DNA from 4 places in the Halomonas binhaiensis genome. Region 3 is predicted to be linked to each of the others. Evidence: predicted binding sites of a transcription regulator. Region 3 holds the regulator's gene; each other region holds the start of a gene.
The links. Region 3 encodes sigma-54, which starts transcription at its own class of promoters, with help from an activator protein. Its sites were predicted from a motif close to TGGCACNNNNNTTGCTNT; they were not measured.
Positions count from the first base shown of each region.

Region 1: the regulator sigma-54 is predicted to act here: its motif matches at 1,791-1,808, upstream of glnA (glutamate--ammonia ligase).
Region 2: the regulator sigma-54 is predicted to act here: its motif matches at 1,606-1,623, upstream of E4T21_RS08635 (urease accessory protein UreD).
Region 4: the regulator sigma-54 is predicted to act here: its motif matches at 1,493-1,510, upstream of urtA (urea ABC transporter substrate-binding protein).

Region 1 covers NZ_CP038437.2:4,569,375-4,572,498, forward strand. The annotation lists gene glnA (glutamate--ammonia ligase) at 120-1,526, opposite strand; gene E4T21_RS19920 (glycosyltransferase family protein) at 2,163-2,702, shown strand; gene E4T21_RS19925 (D-amino acid dehydrogenase) at 2,769-3,124, opposite strand, start outside.
Region 2 covers NZ_CP038437.2:1,985,565-1,988,688, reverse strand. The annotation lists gene E4T21_RS08645 (urease subunit beta) at 1-227, opposite strand, end outside; gene ureA (urease subunit gamma) at 309-611, opposite strand; gene E4T21_RS08635 (urease accessory protein UreD) at 665-1,558, opposite strand; gene urtE (urea ABC transporter ATP-binding subunit UrtE) at 1,767-2,459, opposite strand; gene urtD (urea ABC transporter ATP-binding protein UrtD) at 2,459-3,124, opposite strand, start outside.
Region 3 covers NZ_CP038437.2:1,617,297-1,620,420, forward strand. The annotation lists gene ptsN (PTS IIA-like nitrogen regulatory protein PtsN) at 1-342, opposite strand, end outside; gene hpf (ribosome hibernation-promoting factor, HPF/YfiA family) at 355-663, opposite strand; gene E4T21_RS07035 (RNA polymerase factor sigma-54) at 862-2,274, opposite strand; gene lptB (LPS export ABC transporter ATP-binding protein) at 2,387-3,112, opposite strand; gene lptA (lipopolysaccharide transport periplasmic protein LptA) at 3,112-3,124, opposite strand, start outside.
Region 4 covers NZ_CP038437.2:1,979,541-1,982,664, reverse strand. The annotation lists gene urtB (urea ABC transporter permease subunit UrtB) at 1-15, opposite strand, end outside; gene urtA (urea ABC transporter substrate-binding protein) at 93-1,403, opposite strand; gene E4T21_RS08605 (tripartite tricarboxylate transporter permease) at 1,786-3,124, opposite strand, start outside.

The DNA of each region.
Region 1 (3,124 bases), 1.9 Mb from region 3:
GGGCAAAAATAAAGCGGGCTCCGCATTGCGGAGCCCGCTTCCATATGGATTCGACATAACGGAAGAGGCCAACTGCTGCCTGACAGTTCGTCTTCCACCGCTGTCTTTAGCAGCTGTCTTTAGCAGCTATAGTACATGTCGAACTCGACCGGGTGCGTCGCCATGCGAATGCGCTCGACGTCCTGGGACTTGAGTTCGATGTAGGCATCGATCATGTCGTCGGTGAACACTCCACCCTCGGTGAGGAAGGCGCGGTCGGCATCCAGAGCTTCCAGGGCCTGATCCAGACTCTCGGCCACGGTCGGGATGGCCTTGCCTTCTTCCGGCGGCAGGTCATACAGGTTCTTGTCCATGGCATCGCCAGGATGAATCTTGTTCTTGATACCGTCGATACCCGCCATCAGCAGCGCTGCAAAGCACAGATAGGGATTGGCTGTCGGGTCAGGGAAACGTACCTCGACACGCTTGGCCTTGGGGCTGGAAGTGTACGGGATACGAATCGAGGCAGAGCGGTTACGTGCACTGTAGGCCAGCATGACCGGTGCTTCGAAGCCCGGTACCAGACGCTTGTAGGAATTGGTGGAAGCGTTGGTGAAGGCGTTCAGCGCACGAGCATGCTTGATGATACCGCCGATGTAGTACAGCGCCATTTCTGACAGGCCAGCATACTGGTCGCCAGCAAACTGGTTGACCCCGTCCTTCCAGAAAGACTGGTGGACATGCATACCACTGCCGTTATCACCAACCAGCGGCTTGGGCATGAAAGTCGCTGTCTTGCCGTAGGCATCGGCAACGTTGTGCACGACGTACTTGAGCGCCTGCACTTCGTCGGCTTTCTTCACCAGAGTGTTGAAGGCAACACCGATTTCGTTCTGACCGGCATTGGACACCTCATGGTGGTGAACCTCGACCTTCTGACCGATGGCTTCCAGGGTGTTGCACATGGCACCACGGATATCGTGGAAGCTGTCGACCGGGGGAACCGGGAAGTAGCCGCCCTTGACCCGCGGACGGTGCCCCAGATTGCCACCTTCCACAGCGCGATCGGTAGACCAGGCACCCTCCCCGGAAGAAATCTTGTACATGGCGCCTTCGATGTCGGCCTTCCAGTGAACCTCATCAAAGATGAAGAACTCGGGCTCCGGGCCAAAGAAGGCGGTGTCGCCCAGACCAGCAGACTGCAGATAGGCCTCGGCGCGCTTGGCGATGGAGCGCGGATCACGCTCGTAGCCCTGCATGGTGGCCGGTTCGATGATGTCACAGACCAGCACCACAGTAGTGTCTTCGGTGAACGGATCGAGATAGGCAGTGCCATCTTCCGGGCGCAGAATCATGTCAGACTCATTGATGCCCTTCCAACCAGAGATGGAGGAACCATCGAACATCTGACCGTTTTCGAAGAACTCTTCGTCCACGTCACGGGCAGGAATAGTGACATGCTGCTCTTTACCACCGGTATCGGTAAAACGCAGATCGACCCACTTCACATCATGTTCTTCAATCAGGGCAAGTGTCTTTTCTGACATGCGGTCCTCCAGTTGAGCTTGTCTTGTATTCAAGGGCTCGTAGTTGGGTGCTCAGGTAGTTAGGTGCTCGTAATTCAAAAAACAGAGTTCAAAAAACTGAATTCAAAGCCAGGCACGAGTGTTCCGACGGGTCGGCCATTCGCCATGGTTGCCGCTTCCAGAGCAGGGGTTCCTCTACTCTTTCGGAGTAGCGAATCTGTTGTAGCACGCTACTGGGCGGCTGCCCACGGTCGCCTGTGCGACATGATCTCACTTGCCATTCACAATGCAGACTGCGTGCCAAAATTGCACCACCAAGGGTAGAAAAAATCTCAACAATTTGATTTTGCGAGTTATTTATTTTTCATCACGTGCGCCACGATGGTTCAACCTGGGCCTTCTGGGTGTTGTGACCATGAAATCCCAACCTCCAAGGCACCAACATGGTGCACAAAGAAGCAAAAAGCACCATATCAGGGCATGCGCAGTCCCGAAGAATCCTGAGTCCCGAGGAGCGCGCAGGCACACAGTCATGTGACTGTTACACAAAGCCTGCTAACTTTCCTACTGGAACTAAATGCAACTCAAATATACACTTGTTTACATGTTGTATTCATGTTGCTCTACGGCAGCGACCTACCTATATGGAGCGTCGTCGTGTACTTCAGCCTGATCATCGATGCCAGATCCTCGGGAAAAGCCCTCAATCATCTACTCTGCCAGGCGTCCAGGGTAGCGTCTCTATATTCTGGCCACAGTGAAATCCTGGTGGTGGACGATGGTGTGCTCGATCGGCAGCTTTCCAGACCAGGCACTCCTGGCTGGAAACTGGACAACTGTCGCATCATTCACTGTTACTCGGATTCACTGGGGCAGCGACTCAACCTGGCTGCCGCCTATAGCCGTGGGCGCATGCTGGGATTCTGCTTTTCCGAGTGTGATCCGGACTGGGGAAAACGCTTGGTGGCAGCCGCCAATAGCGACCAGAAGAACAGTGCCATTGCCCCTCGTCAGGCTCAATGGAGCTGGTGCCCATGGCGCTGGAGAAAGGGGGAACCCCCTCATGCTCTGGGTGTAGAACGAGAGTGGTTCGATCTCCTTGGCGGCTTCGACCCGATCATGGAAAAGGGTGTTCTTCAAGATCTCATCAGCAGGCTCAAGGCTTGCCATGCAAGCACCATCACGCAATACGCCTGACTTCACTCCGGCCGGTGTGCCCAACAACCGCTCTTGAGCCACACCTCCAGGAAGCGCAGAGCCTAGTCAGCGCAGAAAGCGTTCAGGACGAAAAGGGGCAATATCTATCGCAGGCGTCCGCTCTGCCACCAGATCAGCCGTGATCTCAGCACTTGCCGCGGAGAACGTCCAGCCGAAGATACCATGTCCGGTATTCAGCAACAGATTGGAATACTTGCCACGTCCGAGTATCGGTGGGCCGTCTGGTGTCATGGGACGAAACCCTGCCCACGGCGTTGCCTTATCTAGCACGGCGACACCAGGAAAGCGCATGTCGACGGCTTCTTTCAGTGTGTCTATGCGAGAGGCCGGCAAGCATCGATCGAAGTTGGCCAGTTCTGCAAAGCCAGCCACCCTGACTCTCTGCCCAAGACGGGTGATCA
Region 2 (3,124 bases), 370 kb from region 3:
GTCTGCCCAGGCTCGAAGCGCACAGCGCTTCCTGCTGGCACATCCAGACGGTGACCAAGCGCAGCCGCACGATCGAAGCTCAGCGCTGGATTGGTTTCGGCAAAATGGTAGTGGGAACCGACTTGAATCGGGCGGTCGCCGGTATTGGCGACATCAAGGGTTCGGCGTGGACGGCCCTTGCACAACTCAATGTCGTCGCTGTTCAATTGGTATTCACCCGGAATCATCGCGACTTCCTTCTTGTTGACACGGCAAGTTGTTGACGTGGAAGACGATTGAAATGACAGACGCTTGGAATATTCGACGGCTCAGGTGATCGGGTTATGGACGGTGACAAGCTTGGTACCATCAGGGAAAGTGGCTTCGACCTGCACTTCATCCACCATTTCCGCCACACCATCCATCACGTCCTCTCTACACAGGATGCGCCGACCAGCCCCCATCATCTCTGCCACCGAGCGCCCCTCCCGTGCACCCTCCATGATCTCGCAGCTGATCAGGGCTATCGCTTCCGGGTAGTTCAGCTTGAGCCCCTTGGCCCGGCGCCGTTCTGCCAACAACCCAGCCGTGAACAGCAACAGCTTGTCTTTGTCCCTTGGCGTCAGCTCCATGGCTGTCGTCTCCTTCAAGATGCAGTTAAATGAATGATCGTTCGTGGCAGGCTTCAGGTTCGCCAGATGCGTGGTGGGCACACTTCGCGACCGTTGAACAGCGGGCGCAGCGCTGCCCAGGCGGCCTCACACAGCCCCCAGGCCTGAGCGCGCGAGTCTCCCAGGTAGCGCAATAACAACACGCCATGACGCTGGGTCACCGCCCAGCCAGGAGAGGCCATCTTGTCCAGTTGCCGACGTATCTCCTCTACCGCAGCCAAGGGATCGGCCAGCCCCGCGGCCCACAGAGTGGCCTGAACCTGGTGTCCACCCTGGCCCCAACGACCATGGAAGCGGCGATGCAACGGATCCAGAGGCTGACGTTCCAGCCACAATGGGCGTCCATCCAGCGTCAGACGAAAGCGTTGCTCTAGATGACCACTGACAAATGGCATCTGGCTCGCAGGACGTCCCAGGGCCAGGACTTCCCAGCCCAGACAGCGGGCACTTTTCTCCAGCACCACTTCCGTTTCCTGAATGCCGCGAGAACCGTCAAAGGCAATGGTTTCCTGAGGCAGCCACTCAACAAAGGCCGCATCGGCGATATTGAGGCGCGTGTGCTGTTTCCAGGCCACGCCATGGCTGTCGGCGCGGTAGAGCTTGTTCGCTGCAGGGGTGGTGAGCAACGCAGAGGCACCTGGCTCCACACGAACATCGACATGCAGCCTGTCGCCACTGACCAGTCCACCCGGTGGGTGCAGCAGGTAGACATGACAAGGGCCATGGTTACCTTCGGGATAAAAGGGGCGCTGCACACGCAGGGGCCCGTGATGATCCACATCTCTCAGGCGGGTCACACCGCCGTCTTCCTGGAAGCCGAGGCGCAAGCGGGCCTCCCAGCAACGCTGGTCATCGAAACGATGCCCCGATGACCAGGCACTACGCTGAGGTGGTTGCTGCGCAGTCATATGACTCCCCTAATGCACGACCCAAGGTATTTCATTTGCTCAATTACGGTGCAACTGCTGTACCAAATTGAACTGACAGGCTATGAAACCTTTTATTATCAAAACCTTAAGAATCAAGAACTCAATACAACCCTGTATACAACATGTTGTTTTCTCACAAAAAAGGTGCATATCGAATCGACATGCACCTTTTTGAGGCAGAGCTGATTCAGACCGTCAGATACCGCTTGATGATGGCCTCATCGAGGGCATCGATATCACCGCTGGCCACACGGCGCCCGCGATCAAGAATGGTGAAGTAATCGGCATATTTTCGTGCAAAGGGCAATTTCTGCTCCACCAGCAGGACAGTCAGACCATCATCGGCTATCAACTGGCGGATCACCTCGCCAATCTGGGCGACGATATTGGGCTGAATGCCCTCTCCTGGTTCATCGAGAATCAGCAGGCGTGGCTCAAGCACCAGCGCCCGCCCAATGGCCAGTTGCTGTTGTTGCCCACCCGATAGATCACCGCCACGGCGTTGACGCATTTCCTTGAGTACAGGAAACAACTCATAGATACGTTCAGGAATTGTCTTGAGCCCACTGGCAGCGAGACCTGTTCGCAGGTTTTCTTCCACGCTGAGCAAGGGAAAGATTTGTCGTCCCTGAGGCACATAGCCGATTCCCAGGCGGGAACGGGCCTCCATTCGCTGCCTTCCGAGATCCATTTCTCCGGCATAGTGCATTTGCCCGCCACGTATCGGCACCTCACCCATGATTGCCTTCATCAGGGTGGTCTTGCCCACACCATTGCGTCCCAATACACAGGTGCAGGCACCTCGCGGCACGTCCAGATCAAGGTCCCACAGGGTATGACTTTCACCGTAATACTGGTCCAGCCCCTGAATACTCAGCATCAGGCCACCTCCTCTTCGCCACCCAAATAGACCTCGATGACTTTGGGGTCACTGGCCACCTTGTCCATGCTGCCTTCAGCCAGCACACTGCCCTGGTGAAGCACAGTCACCGTACGCGCGATGGAGCGTACGAACCCCATGTCATGTTCGACGACCACCACCGAGTGGCGGCCAGCGAGCCCCATCAGCAACTCAGCGGTGCGCTCCATTTCCTGCTCGGTCATGCCGGCCACAGGTTCATCGACCAGCAACAGACGCGGCCGCTGCATCAGTAGCATGCCGATCTCCAGCCACTGCTTCTGACCATGGGACAGAATGGCAGCCTCGCGCCGCGCCAAGGCAGTGAGCCCGGTGGTGTCGAGCACTTCATCGATACGATCGCGCGTTTCCCCCGTCAGCCTCGCCGTCAACGTCGGCCACAGGCGCTTGTCCGTGGCCATGGCCAGCTCAAGGTTCTCGAATACACTGAGGGCTTCGAATACCGTAGGTTTCTGGAACTTGCGCCCGATGCCCAGGCGAGCTATCTGTGGTTCGTCCATGTTGAGCAGGTCATGGCGGCTGCCGAACCAGACACTTCCGCTATCGGGCCGAGTCTTGCCGGTGATGATGTCCATCATGGTGGTCTTGCCAGCTCCATTAGGCCCGATGATGCAACGCAACTCGCC
Region 3 (3,124 bases):
CAGGTGGGTATCGTCAGCTTCCTCAGGCACCAACAACACAAAGATTAGATCGACGGGCTCACCATCGATCGCATCAAAGTCGATAGGCTCAGAAAGCTTGAGAAAGCCCGAGATTGGCGTTTTGCAGTGAGGGTTACGGGCATGAGGAATGGCCACACCATTACCGATACCCGTACTGCCTAGCCGCTCGCGGCCAATCAGTCGGCTAAAGACTTCCTGGCTGTCCAGGCTCGGAGTATTTTGCGCAATAAAGGTGCTGAAAAATTCCAGCACCCTTTTTTTGCTTCCTCCCGGCACATCAAAGAGAGTGCGCTCGGGAGGGAGAATGGCTTCCAATGTCATAATGATGGGGGATCAACGGAGTCCGGTGCCCTGAGCTCGGGCTTGAGATTTTTCCTTATGCTTGACCAACTGACGATCAAGCTTGTCGGCAAGCGCGTCGATGGCGGCATACATATCGCCATCTTGTGCATCAGCATGGAGATCAGCACCGGCGGCGTGAAGCGTGCAGGCGGCGTGCTGGCGTTCCTTCTCCACTGACAATGTCACCTGAACGTTGGTGATATTGTCGTAGTGGCGCTCCACTCGAGTGAGCTTCTCTTGTACGTAGTCACGCAGGGGGTCGGTCAGTTCAACGTGATGGCCGGTGATGTTTACTTGCATGACAAGCTCCTTGCTCTTGCATGTGGTAGCTCGATTGTAACCCTTTTTCTGATCCTGCAAACCCCCTCATCGAAGTTGCTTGAAATCTGGCAGGAGAGCCCGTGATTCAGCAACTTGTATGGTTTATCAGCTTGTCCAGCAGGCGGATTCAACGGCAGCGGGTGTTTGCGGGCAGTCCTTGCGACTTTAAGACGCGCCTCAGCGTAGACGTTTTCTCTCGCTGGATGAGGGAATATGCATCGACTCACGGTACTTGGCTACTGTACGTCGGGCCACGTTGACGCCAGTCGCATTAAGCAGCTCGACCAGCTTGCTGTCGGATAGCGGCTTGCGAGGAGGCTCGTCCTGGATGAGTTTCTTGATCATGGCGCGAATTGCTGTGCTGGAATGAGCGTCGCCATCGTTGCCTACCTGGCTGGAGAAAAAGTATTTGAGTTCGAAGACGCCACGGGGGGTATAGATGAACTTCTGTGTCGTGACTCGAGAGATGGTGGACTCATGCATCTCGACCTTGTCTGCAATGTCGGCCAGGATCAGGGGTTTCATTGCTTCTTCGCCATGATCTAGAAAGTCGATCTGGCGTGCCATGATTTCACGGCCCACCTTGAGCAGGGTGTCATTGCGGCTGGATAGACTCTTGAGAAGCCAGCGGGCTTCCTGCAGATGATCCTTGAGAAACTGGTTGTCCTGGCTTTTATCGGCACGGCGAATCAAGGCTGCGTAGTCGGGTTGAATACGCAGTCGCGGCATGGCATCAGGGTTGAGCTCTACCTGCCAGCCAGCGGCGCTGTGGCGTACGATGAGGTCAGGTATCACGTAGTCTGAGCTGTTGTCACCGAATTGACTGCCGGGGCGCGGATCGAGGCTGCGTATGAGGCGGATGACGCTGTCGAGCTGGTCGTCATCCAGGCTGAGACGGCGCTTGAGCATGCGACGATCATCAGCAGCCAGAGCCTCGAGAAACTGGCGGACCAGACGCCCTGCCTGGGCCAGCAGAGGCGTTTCCCTGGGCAATGCATCGAGTTGCAGGGATAGGCACTCGCGCAGGTCGCGAGCGAAGACGCCGGTGGGTTCGAACTGTTGCAGGCGCTTGAGAATGGCCTCGACATCGCTCAGGGTCAATGGCTCCAGACCTTGGCCGAGAAGGCCTTCATGGATGTCTTCCAATGGCTGATCGAGATAACCGTCGCTGGTGACAGCATCAATCAGGCTTTCGGCGATGCGGTTTTCTGCTGGAGAAATGTCGAGCATGGCCAACTGCCAACTGAGATGGCTCTGGAGTGACTGGCTATCGGCCTGACGCTCGAAGTCGGGCGCTTCACCGCTGCCGGCAGGTGCCATGCCGAGGTCCTGGAAGGTGTCCTCCCATTCGCTGTCGGTCGTCAGGTCTGCAGGAATTTCATCGGCCCAGTCGTCATCTGTGGTTTCCTGGGCCTGTTGCTCGCCAAAATCATCTTCCAGCTCGAGCATGGGGTTGGAATCCAGGGCCTGCTGGATCTCCTGGCGCAGGTCCAGGGTGGATAGCTGCAACAGAGCAATGGCCTGTTGCAGTTGGGGAGTCATGGTGAGCTGGGTGCCAAGACGCAGCTGCAGTGACGCCTTGAGGGCCATTAGCGAATTCCGGTTAAGGAAACACTGATGGATATTACAGTGCTTCTCGGGTGGATGATCGCATCACACTAACGGCGAGTCGGGCGGCATGCAAGTCCCTTGCCAACATTAGTTAAAGGCGGAAGTTTTCGCCTAGATACACTTCCTTGACCCGCTGGTTGGCAAGAATGTCATGGGCATTGCCTTCAGCGATGATCTGTCCATCGCCCACGATGTAGGCATGATCACAGATATCGAGTGTCTCGCGGACGTTGTGGTCGGTAATCAGAACGCCGATATTGCGTGCCTTGAGCTGGCGAATGATGGCCTTGATCTCACCGACGGAAATGGGATCGACGCCGGCAAAGGGCTCATCAAGAAGAATGAAGGCGGGTTCTGTTGCCAGGGCGCGGGCAATCTCCACCCTGCGACGTTCACCGCCGGACAATGCCATGCCGGGATTGTCGCGGATATGGGTGACATGGAAGTCTTCCAGCAGTTGCTCCAGGCGCTGTTGACGGCCGGCCTTGTCAAGGTCCTTGCGAGTTTCGAGAATCGCCATGATGTTATCGGCAACCGTCAGCTTGCGGAATATCGAGGCTTCCTGGGGCAGGTAGCCAATTCCGGCAAGTGCTCGCTCGTGCATGGCGGCACGACTCAGGTCCATTTCGTCAATGGCAACTTCGCCGGAGTCTGCGCGCACCAGTCCCACGATCATGTAGAACGAGGTGGTCTTGCCGGCACCATTGGGGCCGAGCAGACCGACAATGCTGCCCTGGCGAATGGACAAGCTGATGTCATGGACGACGCGGCGTTTCTTGTAGCTCTTGGCCAGGTTGCGGGCGTGAAGCGTCTTCATCAGTTACCTTGC
Region 4 (3,124 bases), 360 kb from region 3:
AGACAATCGTCTCATCGAGAGTTTCCTTCAACGTGAGGCGGGGTGTCTCAACACCGGTGACACCCCCGCCCATGGCATGTGGTAGGCGAACTTCACTCGGCCGTTGCGACTTCAGCACCACCACAGGAGCCCTTGACCACGTTGTAGTTACCGCACTCCAGAGGCTTCCTCCAGTCACTGATCAGGTCCTTGGAACCTTCCAGATAATCGGACCAGGCATCACCTGCCACGGAGGATGGTGTCTGCCAGACAACGGAAAACTGGCCATCATCCTGAATCTCACCAATCAGAACAGGCTTGGTGATATGGTGGTTGGGCATCATGGTGGCGTAGCCGCCACTCAGATTGGGTACGCTGACACCGATAATCGCTTCCTTGATCGCATCCGGCTCTGTGGTGCCAGCCTTGCGCACTGCTTCGGCCCACATGTTGAAGCCGATGTAATGGGCTTCCATGGGATCGTTGGTCACCGCGTTGTCGTCACCAGTGAACTCATACCAGGCATCGATGAAGTCATAGTTGGCATCGTCATCCACGCTCATGAAGTAGTTCCAGGCCGCGAGGTGTCCGACCAGTGGCGCGGTGTCGATACCCGACAGCTCCTGCTCGCCCACTGAAAAAGCCACGACGGGAATATCCGCCGCGTCGACACCCTGGTTACCCAGTTCCCGGTAGAACGGTACATTGGCATCGCCATTGATGGTCGAGACCACCGCCGTCTTCTTGCCTGTGCTACCGAACTGCTTGATCTCGGCAACGATGTTCTGCCAGTCGGAGTGACCAAAAGGTGTGTAGTTGACCATGATGTCGTCTTCAGCGACGCCATGGGACTTGAGATAGGCCTGCAGAATCTTGTTGGTAGTACGCGGATAGACATAGTCAGTGCCAGCCAATACCCAGCGTTCCACGCCCAGTTCATTCATCAGGTAGTCCACCGCAGGAATTGCCTGCTGGTTCGGCGCTGCCCCCGTGTAGAAGACATTCTCGGAAGATTCTTCGCCTTCATACTGGACGGGATAGAACAGCAAGCCATTGAGCTCTTCTACGACCGGCAATACCGACTTGCGTGACACTGACGTCCAGTTGCCAAAAATGACATCCACTTTTTCCTGAGCCAGCAATTCCCTGGCCTTCTCCGCAAACAGCGGCCAGTTGGAGGCCGGATCGACAACGACAGGCTCAAGCTCTCGTCCCAGCAATCCTCCCGCTTCGTTCTGCTGTTCGATGAGCATCAGCATGGTGTCTTTCAGCGTCGACTCGCTGATGGCCATGGTGCCTGAAAGCGAATGCAGGATACCGACCTTGATCGGCCCATCATCCTGCGCCAGGGCAAATCCGCTGCTACCCAGAGTCAGGGCAGTGACGCTGAGAGCATGAACGAGAGACAGAGGAATGCGTGACATGGTGTTCTCCAGCATTGTTGTTGTGTGCGAGGCTTGTTGTTCTATAAATGTTCTATACATGCTCTAGGCATGTTCTATGCCTTCTACACACTGCAAGAGTCCTGCCAACTTCTTGCTAACTGTCATGCCAATCGTCTTCCTGCTGTCCTGACACCTGCCTTTATACCTATCTTTCCAACGGTTCTTCCTGCAACTCCTTGCTGCACCAATCGTGCTCTCTCCTGAGAACTTGTGAGCATGCAGCGCTTCATTACCGTGCATGAACAAAATGCCTGGCACCGCGCCGGTGCAGCCCATGCGAAAGACACAAAAAAAGGGCACCGTCGAGGTGCCCAAAAGGTGTCGGACGAGGGCATCAAGCCCTGCATCAGTCACACGGGAATCAATCGCCCGTCACTTCTGTCTTCAATGCCATGCGCCGGCGCAGGATCGGCCCGACGATATACGGCAGGATCAGACCGGCAATGGCGAAAGCCCACAGCCCAATGGACAGGCCGCTGCTCCACAGCACCATCCAGTCACCATCGGAAATGTCCATGGCGTGGCGCAGGTTCTTCTCCATTTCCGGACCCAGCAGCAGGCCGAGGATGACCGGCACCAGCGGGATTTCCAGCTTGCGCAGCAAGTAGCCCGCGACACCGAAGGCGACCATGAAGTACAGATCGAAGGTGGTGTTGCTGATCGAATAGATACCGACGAAGGCCACCATGGTGACAATCGGCAGCAGGTACATCGGCGGCACCGACAGCAGTCTGACGAAGATGCCCACCAGCGGAATGTTCAGCAGCAACAGCAGGAAGTTACCGATCAGCAGCGCCGCAATCACGCCCCACACGATATCCGCATGCTGGGTGAACATCAGCGGGCCCGGGGTGATGTTGAGCGAGATCAACAACGCCAGCAGCACCGCTGTGGTGCCACTGCCCGGCACGCCGAGGGTCAGCATGGGCACCAGCGCCCCACTGGAAGCCCCATTGTTGCCGGCTTCCGGCGCCGCCACGCCACGCGGATCGCCTTCACCGAAGTGGCCCTTCTTGCCGACGATCTTCTTCTCCAGGGTGTAGCTGATGAAGCTGCCCAGCGAGGCCCCGGCTCCCGGCAACACGCCAGCAATGAAACCCAGCACGCCGCCGCGCAGACTGGACGGCAAGATGCCGCGAATGTCCGACCAGCTCAGCTTGAGCTTGCTCACCGCGATGGTCTTCCTGCCCTTGCCGACCCGGTCCTCGATGAAGAACAGCAGCTCGGAAATGGCGAATAGACCGACGATGGCGATGATGAAGTCGATCCCTTCATACAACTCCAGCACATTGAAGGTGTAACGCTGCACCCCGGTGCTGTCGATGCCCATGGTCGAGATCATCAGACCTAGACAGGCCGCGACCACCGTCTTCATCGGGTTCTTGCCGGTAATGCCGCCCAGGGTGGCAAAGGCCAGCATGAACAGGGCAAAGTATTCCGCCGGACCAAAGGTCAGGGCGAAGTCCGCCAGGATCGGTGCCAGCAGGATCAGGCCGATGGTAGCGATCAGGCTGCCGATGAAGGAGGCGATGGCGGAGATGGCCAGGGCCTCGGCGGCCTTGCCCTTCTGGGCCATGGGATAGCCATCCAGGCAGGTCATCATCGCTGGCTCGTCGCCGGGAATGTTGAGCAGAATGGACGAGATGCGCCCGCCATACATGGCCCCGGCATACACCGAGGTAAGCATGATCAACGCTGTT